DNA from 3 places in the Streptomyces sp. PsTaAH-124 genome. Region 2 is predicted to be linked to each of the others. Evidence: riboswitches for the same ligand, from Rfam matches in the RefSeq annotation. Region 2 holds a riboswitch; each other region holds the start of a gene.
The links. A riboswitch is a leader RNA that binds a small molecule or an ion and turns the genes downstream of it on or off. The one in region 2 is predicted to bind cobalamin.
Positions count from the first base shown of each region.

Region 1: another riboswitch for cobalamin. It lies ahead of B086_RS0117290 (cobalamin biosynthesis protein); the one in region 2 lies ahead of B086_RS39875 (NAD(P)-dependent oxidoreductase).
Region 3: another riboswitch for cobalamin. It lies ahead of B086_RS0105195 (prenyltransferase/squalene oxidase repeat-containing protein); the one in region 2 lies ahead of B086_RS39875 (NAD(P)-dependent oxidoreductase).

Region 1 covers NZ_KB892169.1:409,635-414,520, forward strand. Annotated here, with positions in the region: gene B086_RS0117285 (cobyric acid synthase) at 1-1,035, opposite strand, end outside; gene B086_RS0117290 (cobalamin biosynthesis protein) at 1,032-2,006, opposite strand; cobalamin riboswitch at 2,103-2,247, opposite strand; gene B086_RS42900 (DUF397 domain-containing protein) at 2,375-2,626, shown strand; gene B086_RS0117295 (hypothetical protein) at 2,708-2,965, shown strand; gene B086_RS45920 (hypothetical protein) at 3,106-3,234, shown strand; gene B086_RS0117305 (helix-turn-helix domain-containing protein) at 3,406-4,227, opposite strand; gene B086_RS0117310 (hypothetical protein) at 4,315-4,536, opposite strand; gene B086_RS0117315 (inorganic phosphate transporter) at 4,583-4,886, opposite strand, start outside.
Region 2 covers NZ_KB892165.1:108,696-113,581, forward strand. Annotated here, with positions in the region: gene cimA (citramalate synthase) at 1-959, opposite strand, end outside; gene B086_RS39875 (NAD(P)-dependent oxidoreductase) at 1,003-2,007, opposite strand; cobalamin riboswitch at 2,280-2,432, opposite strand; gene B086_RS0112240 (TOPRIM nucleotidyl transferase/hydrolase domain-containing protein) at 2,512-3,129, opposite strand; gene B086_RS0112245 (short-chain fatty acyl-CoA regulator family protein) at 3,199-4,611, opposite strand.
Region 3 covers NZ_KB892159.1:163,757-168,642, reverse strand. Annotated here, with positions in the region: gene B086_RS0105210 (hypothetical protein) at 1-39, opposite strand, end outside; gene B086_RS0105205 (hypothetical protein) at 186-440, shown strand; gene B086_RS0105200 (hypothetical protein) at 520-1,932, opposite strand; cobalamin riboswitch at 2,056-2,131, opposite strand; cobalamin riboswitch at 2,217-2,364, shown strand; gene B086_RS0105195 (prenyltransferase/squalene oxidase repeat-containing protein) at 2,537-4,886, shown strand, end outside.

The sequences.
Region 1 (4,886 bases), on a different contig from region 2:
GCAGACACCGAGGACGGGCCGCCCCTCGGCGGCCCGGCGGCGCAGCGCGTCCGCGAGGCCCCGCTCGCGCAGCCAGTCCAGCGCCCGCACGGTGCCGCGGGTGCCCGGGACCACGACGAGATCGGCGTCGGCCAGTTCCTCGGGCCGGTCCACGAACCGCACGACGACGCCCGGTTCGGCGGCCAGCGCGTCCACGTCGGTGAAGTTGGACATCAGCGGGACGGCGCAGACGGCGACCCGCAGCACGTCCTCGCCGACCGGCGGCGCCACGGCGGACTCCCGTACGGCACCGCGCAGCGACACCCGCAGTCCGTCCTCCTCGTCGATGCCGAGCCCGTGCCGGAAGGGCAGCACCCCGTAGGTGTGCCGCCCGGTGAGCCCGTGCAGCATGCCGATGCCGGGTTCGAGCAGCGAGACGTCGCCGCGGAACTTGTTGACGAGGAAACCGGCGACCAGTTCCTGGTCCTCGGGACAGAGCAGGGCCACGGTGCCGAAGAAGGAGGCGAAGACGCCGCCGCGGTCGATGTCGCCGACGACGACCACCGGCAGCCGCGCGCCGCGCGCGATGCCCATGTTGACGATGTCGGTGCGGCGCAGATTGATCTCGGCCGGACTGCCCGCGCCCTCGCAGATCACCGCGTCGTAGGAGCCGCGCAGTTCGGCCAGGCAGTCCAGCACCGTGCCCAGCAGCCGCTGCTGGCGCCCGCCGTGGTAGCCGCGCGCGCTCATCTCGCCCACCGGCCTGCCCAGCAGCACCACTTGGCTGCTCTGCTCGCCGCCCGGCTTGAGCAGCACCGGGTTCATCAGCGCGGTCGGCTCGATCCGGCACGCCTGCGCCTGCATGGCCTGCGCCCGGCCGATCTCGGCGCCCTCACGGGTGACGAACGAGTTGAGGGACATGTTCTGCGCCTTGAACGGCGCGACCTTGACGCCCTGGCGTGCCAGCCACCGGCAGATCCCGGCGGTGACGACGCTCTTCCCGGCGTCGGAGGTGGTCCCGGCGACGAGCAGCCCGCCGCCCCGGCCACCGCTCATGACGTACGTCCCTTCGTCCGACGGTCGCGACGGCCGCACAGGAGCCTCACGGCGGCGCAGGTGCCGAGCGCGAGCCAGCTCACGCGCCGTGAGAGCCGTACGGCCCGGTCGATGTCACCGGCCCGCACCGCGCGCCCCGCCGCGCCGTTCAGCACCGGCCGGTGCTCCACGCGCCCGGCGTACGACAGCGTGCCGCCGAGGCGGACGCCGAGCGCGCCCGCGAACGAGGCTTCCACCGGCCCGGCGTTGGGGCTCGGGTGCCGTCCGGCGTCCGCGCGCCAGGCGCGCACGGCGCCGCGCGGATCGCCGCCCGCCGCGGTGGCCAGGACGGCGGTCAGCCGGGCGCCCGGCCAGCCGGCCAGGTCGTCCAGGCGGGCGGAGGCCCAGCCGAAGCGCCGGTGGCGGGGCGACTTGTGGCCGACCATGGCGTCCAGGGTGTTGACGGCACGGAAGCCGAGAAGGCCGGGCACGCCCGCGACGGCGCCCCAGACGAGGGCGCCGACCACGGCGTCGGAGGTGTTCTCGGCGACCGACTCGACGACCGCGCGGGCGATCTGGGCGGCGTCCAGCGCCTGCGGGTCGCGCCCGCACAGATGCGGCAGCCGCGCCCGCGCGGCCTCGATGTCGCCGGACTCCAGGGCCTGTCCGACGGCGCGGGCCTCGCGGGCCAGCGAGGTGCCGCCGACCACGGCCCAGGTGGCGGCGCCGGTCAGCAGGACGGAGGCGGTGTACGGGAAGCGGGAGGCGCGGGCGGCGCGGGCGGCGGCGGCCCCCAGCGCGACGGCGCCACCGGCGCACACGGCGGTGTGCAGCGCGCCCCAGCCGCGGTGGTCGTGCCACAGCGCACGTTCGACGGCGCCCGCGGCCCGCCCGAACACGGCGACCGGATGCCCGCGGCGCGGGTCGCCGAGGAGCAGGTCACCGAGGAGGCCGGCGGCGGCGCCGTACGCGAAGACGCGATCGGCACCCATCGGGTCAGCCGGCCGCGGGGTCGGTCAGGGAGTCGCTGATGAACCTCGGTCGGCAGCCGCGCATGGCGATGGTCCTCACTCAGGGTGTCCGCGCCCTGGTTCGACGTGACCGGCGGCGAGAGTTCCTGGCTTCCGGGGGTGTTCCTCCCCGGTGACAGTGGCGGGACCGCGCCGGATTCGCACCGGCTTCCTCTTCTGCCGCCGTACATGGCCCCGGAAGTCCACCACGGCCCCGGAACAGCCGTCAACTTGCCGTTGACCTGCGGCGGGGTGGTGTGCCGAGGCTCATATCCCCGATCCGGGCCCGCGGACTTGAAACGGCTCCTTCTGGCCTCTTTCCCGGCGGCGAAGCTGGGAAGACTCCTGTCATGAACATCCATGGGGGCTGGAGGAGGCGGGCGTCGGCAGGCAGGGAGCCGACGGGGCGCGCTTGGGTCAGGAGCAGCTACTCGGCGAGCGGCGGAGAGTGCGTGGAGGCAGCTTGGGAGCAGGGCCGTGTGCTCGTGGGCGACTCGAAGCGGCCGGTGGACGGCGCGAGCGGGCCCGTGCTCGCCTTTCGCCGTACGGCGTGGTGTGGTTTTCTGGCGGGGCTGGTGAACCCGGAAGCGGGCGGCTCGTGATCGCCCCGGGGGACGGGAGGTCCACCTATGCGGGACCGAGCTGACGGAACGGCGTCGGCGGTGGGAAACCGCGATGGAACCATGGAGAACCGGACGTCCGCGGCGCTCCCGCTGATCCTCTTCTCCTCGGCCACCGGGATCCTCGCGGTGGGGGCCGGCGCGTTGGCGGCGCTGCTGGTACCGGACGGCGCGGCGCGCGGCGTTGTCTGGCTGCTGGTCACCGCGCTGGTGGCCGTCGGCGGCGGACTGTGGTGGGGGCTCACTCCGCTCACGGAGCGGCTGAGGGTCCTGAACCGGGCCCTTGAGACGGTTCAGCCCCGGGGCGAGCCCCCTCGCTGACCCCGCCGGGCACGGCGGCACCGGAGCGCCGACGCAGCGCTCTGCCCACGGTGGCGCCGAGCGCTGTGAGGACCGCCGCGCCGACCGCCCCGGTGACAGTGGTAGTCAGCGGGGTGGCCGCCGCGAACGGAACGGCGGGAGTGACCCGGGTGGCCACGGCGATGCTCAGCAGGAGGACGCTCGCGCACGCCGTGGCCACCAGCATGCGGGCGGACAGCAGCCGGATCTCGTTGGAGACCCGGGCGTTCTCCAGCTCGATCAGCCGCTGAAGCCACTCGGGCTGCTTGATCGCCTCGACCTTGACCGTGTTGTCGTCGAGTGGAGCAGCGTTCTCCGGCTCGGCGCCCCCCGTACGCAGGCGCTGCCACCACGTTCGTATTCCGAAGACCGCCATGGTCCTCCCACCCCGTTCCCGCCCGGGTCGTCGTCCCGTCCCGGGGTCAGCTGTTGTCCAGGCTCCCTCTGACTGCGCCGAGCAGGTCGGTCATCCGGTCGCCCTCGTACGCGATGGCGCTGATCTCCTCGAAGCACTCCTGGTAGCGGGCCATCAGGGCCAGATCATCGCGGCTCGACAAGCCGCCTCCTGGTCCCTCCACGTAGAGCAGGTCGTCGTCGTCGCGGAAGCTGAGCAGGATGAACGGCGTCGCGACGCTGAAGTGCGCCCCGGCGGAGAACGGCAGCACCCGCAGATTGGTGCGCGGGTGCTCCGTGAGGGACAGCAGATGATCGATCTGCCGTCGCATCACGGCGGGTCCGCCGACCTGCCGCCGCACGGCCGCCTCGTCCAGGACGATGTCGATCCGGGGACCGTCGCTCCCGTCGAAGAACCGCTCCTGCCGGGAGAGCCGGAGGTCCACCTGCTGGCGCAGCAGCGACTCGGGGCCCAGCGCCGACAGCAGCGCCGTGGCGTAGTCCTCCGTCTGCACGAGCCCCGGCAGGATGGTCGGGTTGTACATGCGGATCGTGTCCGCCGACCCCTCGTACCCCAGGTACAAGGCGTACTGGGGCGACACCACGTCGCTGTACTGCGCCCACCATGACTGTCCTTTCGAGCCGCGTGCCGCGTCCTCCAGCTCCGCGACCAGACCGGCGTCCGTGACCTCGTACAGCTGGAGCAGGGCCCGCAGGTCCGTGACCCCGAGACTGACCGTCCCGGCCTCGATCCTGATCAGTTTGGAGAGCGACCATTCGAGGGCCTTCGTTGCGTCCCGCTGGGTCAACCCGGCGTTCTCGCGTGCCTTGCGCAGTTCGATTCGCAGCAAAAACCCCCGTAAGCGTCATAGAACGGCTCACGGGGGTCGATGCGGATGGTGCGGCCGGGGACTGAGCGGCCGCAGGGCTTCCTGTGGTCAGCCCAGAATCAGGGAAATTCCGTAGGCGACAGCCGCCGCACACAGCGCGAAGCACGCATAGGCACCGGCGGTGGCGGCGACGGCCGACTCGCCGCGGGTCGACGCGGCCTCGCGGCGGGACAGGCCCGCGATGCCGAGGGTGAACAGGGCCACCAGGCCGACGGTGGCCACGAGACTGACGCCGAAGACGGAGCCGAGCGCCGCCCAGTCGATCTTCATGTCGGAGCTGCTTTCTTGATTCTCGGGAGCCGGGTGGGGCGCGCGGTCAGACGGCCGCGGCGGGCGGGGTGGCCGCCGCCGGGGTCGCGACCGGGCTCGGGTCGAGGACGGGGACGGGCGCCGGGGCGGGGATGGTGGCCATGAGGCCGTCGGCCGCCGTCGCGCCCGCCAGGGGCGCCGCCGGTGCCGCGACCGGGGGCGGGGCCACCGCGGCGATCGCCTGGGTCACCACACCGGCCGGTTCCCCGGCGGCGGGCTCGGCCGCGTTGACGTTGGTGTGGTCGACGACCTGGCGGCGGGAGATCTTCCAGATCGCGAAGCTCGCGGCCACCAGGAACACGGCGACCAGC
Region 2 (4,886 bases):
ATCGCGCTGGCGTGCAGGCCCGCCTTGTGGGCGAAGGCCGCCGCGCCGACGTAGGGCTGGTGCCGGTCGGGGCTGATGTGCGCGGTCTCGGCGAGGGCGTGGGCGGTGCGGGTCAGGTCGCCGAGCCGGGTGCGCGGCACCACCGGCATGCCGAGCTTGGTGGTGAGGTTGCCGATGACCGCGAACAGGTCGGCGTTGCCCGCCCGTTCGCCGTAGCCGTTGGCGGTGCACTGGACGTGGGTGGCGCCCGCCTCCACGGCGGCGATGGTGTTGGCCACGGCGCACCCGGTGTCGTCCTGGCAGTGGATGCCGATACGGAACCCGGTGCGGGCGGCGACCTCGCCGACGGTCTCGGCGAGCCGGCCGGGGAGCTGGCCGCCGTTGGTGTCGCACAGGACGGCGACGTCGGCGCCCGCGCCCATGGCGGCGTCCAGCACCCGCAGCGCGGTGGCGGGGTCGGCGGCGTAGCCGTCGAAGAAGTGTTCGGCGTCGAGGAAGACCCGGCGGCCCTCGGCCACCAGGAGGCGCACGGTGTCCCGGACCATCGCACAGTTCTCCGCCACGTCCGTGCGCAGCGCCCGTTCGATGTGCCGCCGGTCGGACTTGGCGACCAGGGTGATCACCGGGGCCCGGGAGTCGAGCAGGGCCCGTACCTGCGGGTCCTGTTCGGCGCTGCGGCCCGGCTTGCGGGTGCTGCCGAAGGCGACCAACGCGGCGTGCTTCAGGTGCAGTTCATCCGTCGCTCGGGCGAAGAACGCGGTGTCCTTGGGCAGTGCGCCCGGCCAGCCGCCCTCGATGAAGCCGACGCCCAGGGCGTCCAGGGTGCGGGCGGTGGTGAGCTTCTCCGCGACGGAGTAGGAGATCCCCTCGCGCTGTGCGCCGTCGCGGAGGGTGGTGTCGTAGAGATGGAAATCGTCGCCGAGGGGGGTGTCTGCCGGTGTGGTGCGGGTGTGAGCCACTGGGCGTCCTTCCTGGGGAGTTCCTGGGTCCGTGCGCGGCGGTCTACGGGAGCACGGTCCTACGGCGCGAGCGGTCGCCGTCCCAGGCGGCGCGGTTGACCGGTGCGGCGGGGAGGTCGCCGCGCAGCGCCGTCCCGAGCTGGGTGACCGCGGAGTCGGTCATCCGCACGATGGTCTCGGCGGTCAGTCCGGCGGTGTGCGGGGTGAGGATGACGCGCGGGTGGCTGAGCAGCGGGTGCCCGGCGGGCAGCGGCTCCGGTTCGACGACGTCGAGTCCGGCCGCCGCGATGTGGCCGCTCTCCAGCGCGGCGACCAGCGCCTCGGTGTCGAGGACGCCGCCGCGGGAGCAGTTGACGACGAAGGAGCCGCGCGGCAGCCGGGCGAGCTGGTCGGCGCCGATCATCTGCCGCGAGGTCGCGGTCAGGGCGGGCGCGAGCGCGAGGATCGTGGACCGGGACAGCAACTCGTCCAGGGAGGTGACGAGTTCGGCGCCGACCAGATGGGCGATGCGGGGATCGGCGTACGGGTCGTAGGCGAGTACGTCCGCGCCGAAACCGGCGGTCAGCTTCCGGGCGGTCTCGGCGCCGACGTAGCCGAGTCCGACGACGCCCACCGTCCTGCCGTGCAGTTCGTGGAGGCTGAGGTCGCTGCGCTGCCGCCAGGCGGAGCCGTCGCGGGTGGCCGGGTCGGCCCAGTGGAGCTGTTTGAGCGTGGCCAGGATCAGCATGACGATGTGTTCGCTGACCGGAATCCGGCCGAAACCGAGCTGGTTGACGACGAGGATCCCGAATTCGGTGGCCGCCTCGATGTCGACGTTGTCGGTGCCGAATCCGGAGGTGGAGACGACGGTGAGCCGGGGTGCCGCCGCGAGTATCCGGCGGCTGACTTTCTCGGGATAGCGCACCCAGAGCGCGTCGGCGTCGGCCACCGCCGACATCACCTCGGATTCCTCGGAGGAATCCACGACGACGACTTCGGCACCGAGGCCGCGCAGTCTGTCGGCGCCCGAGGAGTCGTACATCGGACGCCAGAGAACGATCTTTGTCACTTCTTCTCTTCCCATCCCCGGATGCTCACGCACGCGGAATCGGCGGTGTCTGAGGGGCGGTGCGCGGGCCACGCGGCACAGGTCGGCAGCGCAAGCGGCCACCGGGGCGGTCGGTTCGCGTGCGGTCACCGTGGAACGCGTGCGCGCGGGCACGCCGGATTCAGCCCCCGACGGAGCTAGGCGAGGATTGCGAATGCAGGCGCCGAAAGCGTGCGGCGCCCTGTCCCGGCATGCGGGAGATTCCCGTAACGCATCAGCACCATCCTCGTGGGCCTCGTCGTGACACCTGCGGGCGGCAATCTGACTTCCGGGGATTTCTCCCCGGTCACAGTGGCGGGACCGTGCCGGATTCTCACCGGCTTCCCCGCTTCGCAGGCACTGGTGATTCATGTATAGCAGCGGGCCCCGTTCCCCGGACCCCCCTACGGCCGCCGCGAACCCCCTATTCGGTACGGGAATTCCCGAGGGGTCGGGCGGAGCGCCGCCCGCCCGGGTGCCCGGCGGTCACACTCGGGCAAGCAGGGCGGCGAGCGGGGCCGGTACGTGTCCCGGCGCGAGGGCCTCCACGAGGACCCGGCCGTAGTGGATCTTGCGGCCCTTCTTGGTGCCGAGGAAGCGCCGCAGCCGCTGGTGCGCGGTGCGCTCGCGCTGCGCGGGCTGGTTCCCGAAGGTCCGCAGGGCGCGCAGGTCGCCCTCGTCCCGGATCAGTTCCTCGACGCGGGCGACACCCAGGGCGCGGACGAGTTCGTCCTCCAGGTCCGCCGCGCACACGAAGTACGCGTCCGGTGCCGCACCGGCCGGGGCGAGGGCGCGGGCGTAGTAGCGGCGCTCCCCCTCGTCGCACAGTCCGGTGAGACGCAGGCCGAGGCCGGTGGGGCCGAGGAGGCGGGCGAAGCGCCCGACGTTGGTGACACCGCCCATCGGCAGCACGCAGACGCCCTCGGCTGCCAGGTCCCGGCCGTCCCGGGCGGCCAGCGCGTCGACCGCCGCCGCATCGCTCGGCCCTTCGAGCAGGACGGCGGTCCGGACGGGCAGCAGCGCGGCCCGTTCGCGCGCGGGACCGCCGGGTCCGCCCGACGCCCACGCGAGGACCGCTTCCCGGAACGCGTCCATGTCAGCCATGGGAGGAGTCTCCGCCCCGCTCACGCCACCGTGCCAGAGGATTTCCCCGGCCCCGGACCCGGACCCGGCCTACGTGAGCGGCCCGGCGCCCGTGACCGGATAGGGCACGAAGGTGCTGCTGTGCTGGTCGATGAGCAGCGGGCGGCCGAGCGGTGGCGCGGCCCGCTGCGAGCAGTCGAGGCGTTCGCAGACGCGGCAGCCCATGCCGATGGGAGTGGCCGCCGCGGCGTTGCCGAGGTCCAGGCCCTCGGAGTAGACGAGGCGGTGGGCGTGGCGGATCTCGCAGCCGAGGCCGATGGCGTAGACCCGGCCGGGCTCGCCCCAGCCGCCGCGGTGCCGGGTGACGGCGCGGGCGGTCCACAGGTAGCGGCGCCCGTCGGGCATGGCGGCGATCTGCACATGGATGCGGCCGGGCACGGCGAACGCCTCGTACACGTTCCACAGCGGGCAGGTGCCGCCGCCCCGGGAGAAGTGGAAGTCGGTGGCCGACTGGCGCTTGGACATGTTGCCGGCCCGGTCGACGCGGACGAAGGAGAAGGGGACGCCGAGCAGCCGGGGCCGCTGGAGGGTGCTCAGCCGGTGGCAGACGGTCTCGTAGCCGACTCCGTAGTGGTCGGTGAGGCGTTCGATGTCGTAGCGGGCCTCCTCGGCCGCCGCGTGGAACGCGGTGTACGGGAGGATCAGCGCGGCGGCGAAGTAGTGGGCGATGCCGATGCGGGTCAGGCCGTGGGCCGGGGTGCCGGGGGCGAAGTCCTCGGCGGCCAGCCGGGCGAAGTCGTCGCCGTGTTCCAGCAGGGCGAGCTGGGTGGCCATGCGGAAGGCGCGGCGGCCGGGGCGCAGCCGCGGGGACAGGTGCAGGGTGCGGGTGCTCTCGTCGTAGTGGTGCAGCCGGTCGCCGGTCTCGGCGGCCAGGTGGACGCCGTGGGAGGCGGCGAGCCGGGCGGTGAGGGCGGCGGTCGTCTCGCCCGGCCGGACCCCGGTCCGCGCGGCCAGGTCCTCGGCGGCGAGGTCGGTGGCGTGCAGGTAGTTGCGCCGCCGGTAGAAGAAGTCCCGTACCTCCTCGTGCGGTGAGGAGGCGGGGGTGCGCGCGCCGTCCCGGCCGTCGGTGGCACCGGCCAGCCGCTCGGACAGCTCCTGGTTGCGGCGGCCGAGGTCCAGCAGCACCCGGGCCACGGCGGGCGTCCGGGAGGCGAGGTCGGCGAGATCGGCCGCGGTGACCCGGGACTCGGCGATCTCCCCGGCCAGCGCCTCACGCAGGTCGGCCACCAGCCGGGTGGTGTCGCGCTCGGAGAAGAAGCCCGGGTCGATGCCGAAGGTCTCGGTCAGCCGGAGCAGCACGGGCACGGTGAGCGGCCGGGAGTCGTGCTCCATCTGGTTCAGATAGCTGGGCGAGATGCACAGCACCCGGGCCAGTTCGGCCTGGCTCATCCGGCGGTCCTCGCGCAGCCGCCGCAGCCGGGCGCCCGCGTACGTCCTGCTCACCGCTCACTCCTCCGGGCCGACGGCACGTCCCGCCCAGCCTAGGCGAACCGGCGCCGTGCGCGGTCTTCGCAACCTTGGCAAAAAACGAGGGAAAGATACGCAGAACTTGGCAGCCGTCCATGGTTGTTGGCACTCAGTGCCAGTGCCAGAGTCGTAGTGCGGCCCGCCGGAACGGGCCGGCGCCACCGGGGAGCGGGGTCCGATTCACCGCCCTGACGTCGGAGATCCTGACACCGGTGGCGTCCCGGACCGGCAACGTTGCTCACGTGCGCCCA
Region 3 (4,886 bases), on a different contig from region 2:
CGCCACGACACCCGCCACCGCACCCACAGCCCTGCCCATGCCGCCGCCTCCGCGCCCGCTCACACCCACTCACATCCACACCCGCACACCCATCGTCCCGGTCCCGCCGCCGCTCGGCATGAGTAGGCATACTCAGGTGCCACGCGACGAGGGGAACGGGCGGAGGGCCCGGAAGGAGCAGCAGTGTGCTGCATGTCGCCGAGCCGGCGGCAGGGGAGTCCGGTGAACCGGCCCCACCCGCGTGCGACCAGAGGCACACGTACGCCTGCTCGGGCGGCCACCTCCACTTCGTGGTGCAGCCCGTCGGGAAGGCGGACCGGACGCGGTTCGGTGCCGTCGGCCCCGCCCTTCAGGCGGCCATGGGCGGGGCCGGGTGCTTCGCGTCGGCGGCGGAGGTGGAGGCGGTGTGCGGACGGCTGCGGGAGGTCCTCCACGGCTGAACGGGACCGCCCCGTCCTGCTGGACGGGACCGCCTCGCCTCGCTGGACGGGGCCGCCCCGTCCGCCGTCCGCCCGGTGGTCAGGCCCCCCAGCGCACCGCGACCGTGTCGCCGACGCCCACCGTCGTGCCCCGGGAGGCGGTGGTGAAGGCGCCGCCGTCGATGCTCACCTTCCAGGTGCCGGTGCCGCTGTTGGCCTTGCCGTTGAGGGCGGTGACCGTGCCGGTGCCGGAGGACGGGGTGACGGCGGTGACGCAGCCCGCCGGGGTGGCGGCGCCGGTGGCGGCGTCCAGGACGGCGCCCAGCGTGGTCGTCGTGCCGGTCGGGGTGAGCGCGACGGAGCACACCTTCGGGCTGCCGGTGCCGTCGTCGACGCTGAGCGCCAGCTTCGTGGCCGTACCGGAGACCAGTGAGCCCTGGGCCACCCACTGCGGGGCGCCCGCGGTCACCGGTGCGGGCGGGGCCGCGGTGAAGCCGCCGCCGGCCACCGCGCGCAGCGCGTCGGCCGACGCGTACGCCGAGGGGACCGTGTCGGCGGGCTGGTACTTGAAGCCGCCGCCCGGGTTGAACTGCTGCGCGAGCAGGAAGTCGACCGGAGTCCTGCCCAGGGAGGTGAGGAAGTCCCCGGTCTGCGGGTTGATGCCGCACGCGTTGAGACCGGACACCGCCCAGCCGTTGGAGTCGCTGTTGACCCCGAACATGGCGTTGAACGCACCGCTGTTGGCGACCAGCTTGCTCTTCAGGAACGCCTTGGCCTGCACGATGTCCGTGTCGGTGTTCGGCACCCCCGACACACACAGCGCGGCCATCGCCGCCCCGGTCATGTCGATGTCACCGGCGGTGGCGAGCTGCCCGGGATCGCCCTCGGCCTTGCTGTAGTTCCAGCCGCCGTCGTCGTGCTGGTTGGCCCGGATCCGGGTGACCAGCGCGTCGCGCAGCGCCTGCGGGACACGCACCTGGCCCGACTGGGTGCGGGCGCCGCCCAGGGCGAGCGCCGCGAAGACGGTGCCGTTGAAGTTGGCGGGCGGGCCGAAGTAACCGGGCTGGGACGTCTGCCAGTAGCCGTAGATGTCGGCGATCAGATTGCGGGAGGCGGAGACCCGGGCGGGGTCGACACCGGCGGCGTAGGCGTTCAGGGTGGCCCGCTCGTAGTCCGTGACGACCGGGGTGGCGGACGGCCAGCTCGCGGTGGAGAGCAGGGTGCGGTAGACCGATCTGGCGTTCTTGGCGGGATCGCCGTCCGGAGTGACGTCCACGGCCGCGGTACCGGCCGCGGCGAGGGCGCTGAACGCCCACTCGTTGGACAGCCCCGGCCCCGCGTACGAACCGTCCGCCGCCTGGAGCGACTTGAGATAGGTGACGCCGTTCGCCTTGGACGTGGCGATCTGCGCCGGGGTGGAGGTGGCCGCGGCGGGCAGCGCGGTGAGCGTGAGGGCGCCGACGGCGGCCGCCGCGGTGAGCGCGACGCGGCTGAGGGACAGCGGACGGGACATGGCCTGCTCCTTGGATGAAGGACGCCGACCCGGCCCGTTGCCGGGCCCCGGCGGGCCTGCGGAGCAGCGGGCGTGGCCGCCGTCCGGACGCGTGGACCGGCTTCCAGAGATGGTGCACCGCCTGGGCATTCGGGCTCGGGGCGGCCTCCCGCCGCCCCACACCGCTGCGCGTCAGCCCCGGACTCCCACCGGGTTCCCCCACTCGGCAGTCCGGGACGGTACCCGACCGGCCAACCGGCCGCCAGTGTCCGCCTCGGAGGGCGGTCGAGCCCGTCCGGAGCTCCTTGACGGCCCTCGTGGCGCGTGCTCAAATCTCGGTGATACGCAACGAGTTCCAGGGGAAGCCGGTCGAAGTCCGGCGCTGACCCGCAACCGTGGGCCCGGTCCGCCGGGCGAGCCGGAATGCCTGGAGCGTGCTCAACAGCAACAGACGCCGTCGTGGACTACGGCGTGGTGCGACCGGCCTTCCGGCCGCCCGGGGACCACCCCGGCCGGTGAGGGCCCCTCTGCCACGTCCGCGTCCGCGCCGGACAGGCGCGAGGGGACCGGGGTGGACACGGGGAAGCGAAGAAGCGGGCCGACGACCGCGAGCACACGGCGGGCGGTGTCGCTCGGCTCGGCTCTGCTCGTCGTCCTCGCCTCCTGTGTGGCGTTCCTCACGACCGCGCCCGCCGCCGCGGACGGCGCCGACGGCTGCACCGCCACCCATGGCGCCGTGGTGGCCGTCGACTTCGGACCGTTCGGCGGCAAGGTCGAGCGCGGCTGCGACCCCGCCCCCACCACCGGCTACAACCTGCTGCACCAGGCCGGGTTCACCACCACCGGCACCCAGCACGACGGTCCCGGCTTCCTCTGCCGCATCGGCTACGGCGCCTTCGACTCCGGTACGGAGTACCCGACCCCGGCCGCCGAGGACTGCGTACTGACCCCGCCCGCCACGGCCTACTGGTCGTACTGGGTGGCCGCGCCCGGCGACAAGGACTGGACCTACAGCTCGCGCGGTGCGATGACACGCACCGTCAAGGACGGCGACGTCGACGCCTGGGTCTTCGGCGGCACCGACATCGGCGGCACCAAGGGCAAGCCCGCCTTCAGCCCCGACGATGTACGCGTCCCGGGTGGCCACACACCCGACCCCGGCGGCAGCGGCACCCCCACCGGCGCGCCCGGCCAGATCGACACCGCCGCCGCGGCGGCCTGGCTCGCCGGCCGCCTCACCGACGACGAACGCATCGTCGACGACGGCGCGACCACCGCGAACTACGAACTGACCGCCGACACCGCCTACGCGCTCGCCGCCGCGAACGGCAGGAACGCCACCCTCGACAAGGTCACCGGCTTCCTCGCCGCCCATGTCGCCGACTACGCCTACCCGAACGGCGCCGGCCAGGCCCCCGACGCCACCGCCGCCGCCCGCCTCGCCCTCCTCGCCGAGACCACCGAACGCGACCCGCACGCCTTCGGCGGCCACGACCTGATCGACGCCCTCGCCTCACACGTGTGCACGGCGGGCCCCGAGTCCGGACCGGCCCCCGGCTGCACCGCCGCCGGTGACTTCCGCACCGCCTTCCAGACCGAGGGCCAGGCCCTGTCCGTCCTCGCCCTGCTGCGCGCCGGGCAGATACCCCCGGCCGCGTCCGTCGACCGCCTCGCCCGGCTCCAGTGCAAGGACGGCGGCATCACCAGCATCCTCATCCGCCCCGGCGAGTACTGCGACGGCGACCCCGCCACCACCGGCCTGGTCGCCCTGGTCCTGCAACGGGCGGGCGGCCACGACGACACGGTGGACGCCGCCCGTACGTATCTCACCGAGTCCCAGTCGGCGGACGGCGCCTTCCCCGGCTACACCGGCTCCACCACCGGCAGCGTCACCGCCACCGCGTACGCCGCCCAGGCCCTGCGCGCCCTCGGCGACACCCGGCGGGCGGACGCGGCCGTGGGCTGGCTCTCCCGGCACCAGCTCGACGGCGGCGGCTTCGGCTTCGAGGAGACCGACACCGACCCCGTCGTCCACCCCACGTCGCCCGCCGTCCTCGCCGGGGCGGGCACCAGCCTCGTCACCGTCACCACGAAGCCGTCCGTGCCCCCCACCAGCGGCCCGCCGACCGAGCCCGGCGGCACGCCCAGCGGCTCCCCGACCGGGCCCGCCAGCAGCCCCAGCGGCCCCGCCCCGGGCGGCGGCACCGGACCCGACCTGAAGAAGGGCGTCGCCTACCTCACCGCCCCGGCCCAGCTCCAGCAGGGCCGGTACTACACCGACGCGCCCGGCTCGGGCACCGCGTCGTTCGGCCTCACCATCGACGGCGCCTACGCGCTGGCCGCCACCGGCCTGGACAACGCCAGGCTGCGCGGCATCGTCGACTTCCTCGACCAGCGCGGCAAGGACGCCACCGGCAGCACCATCGACACCTGGACCGGTTTCGGCACCGGGCACGTGCTGGGCGGCTCCGTCGGCAAGGCGGCGGTGCTCGCCGAGGCCGTGGGACGCGACCCGCGGAACTTCACCGGGCACGACCTCATCGCCACCCTCGCCAAGGCCGTCTGCACCGCCCCGAGCAAGGCCCCCGACCGCTCCTGCCCGGCCAAGGGCGCCTACACCTACGCGCCCTCCGTCTTCTCCCAGTCCCTGGGCGTCCTCGCGCAACTGCGCGCGGGCGAGAAGACGGCGGCCCAGCAGCCGATCGCCTACCTGGAGAGCCTCCAGCACCCGAGCGGCGCCTGGCCGAGCCTCATCCCCTCCACCGGCGACTCCGAGGTCGACTCCACCGCCATGGCCGCGATGACCCTCGACCTGGCCGGCGGCGACACGGCGCGGCAGGCCGTGCGCAAGGCGCTCGCCTGGCTCGCCTCCCAGCAGCTCCCGGACGGCGGCTTCCCCGGCGCCTCCGGCGACTCCGTCAACTCCACCGGGCTCGCCGTCCAGGGGCTGTCCCTGGACAAGGACGCCTACGCCC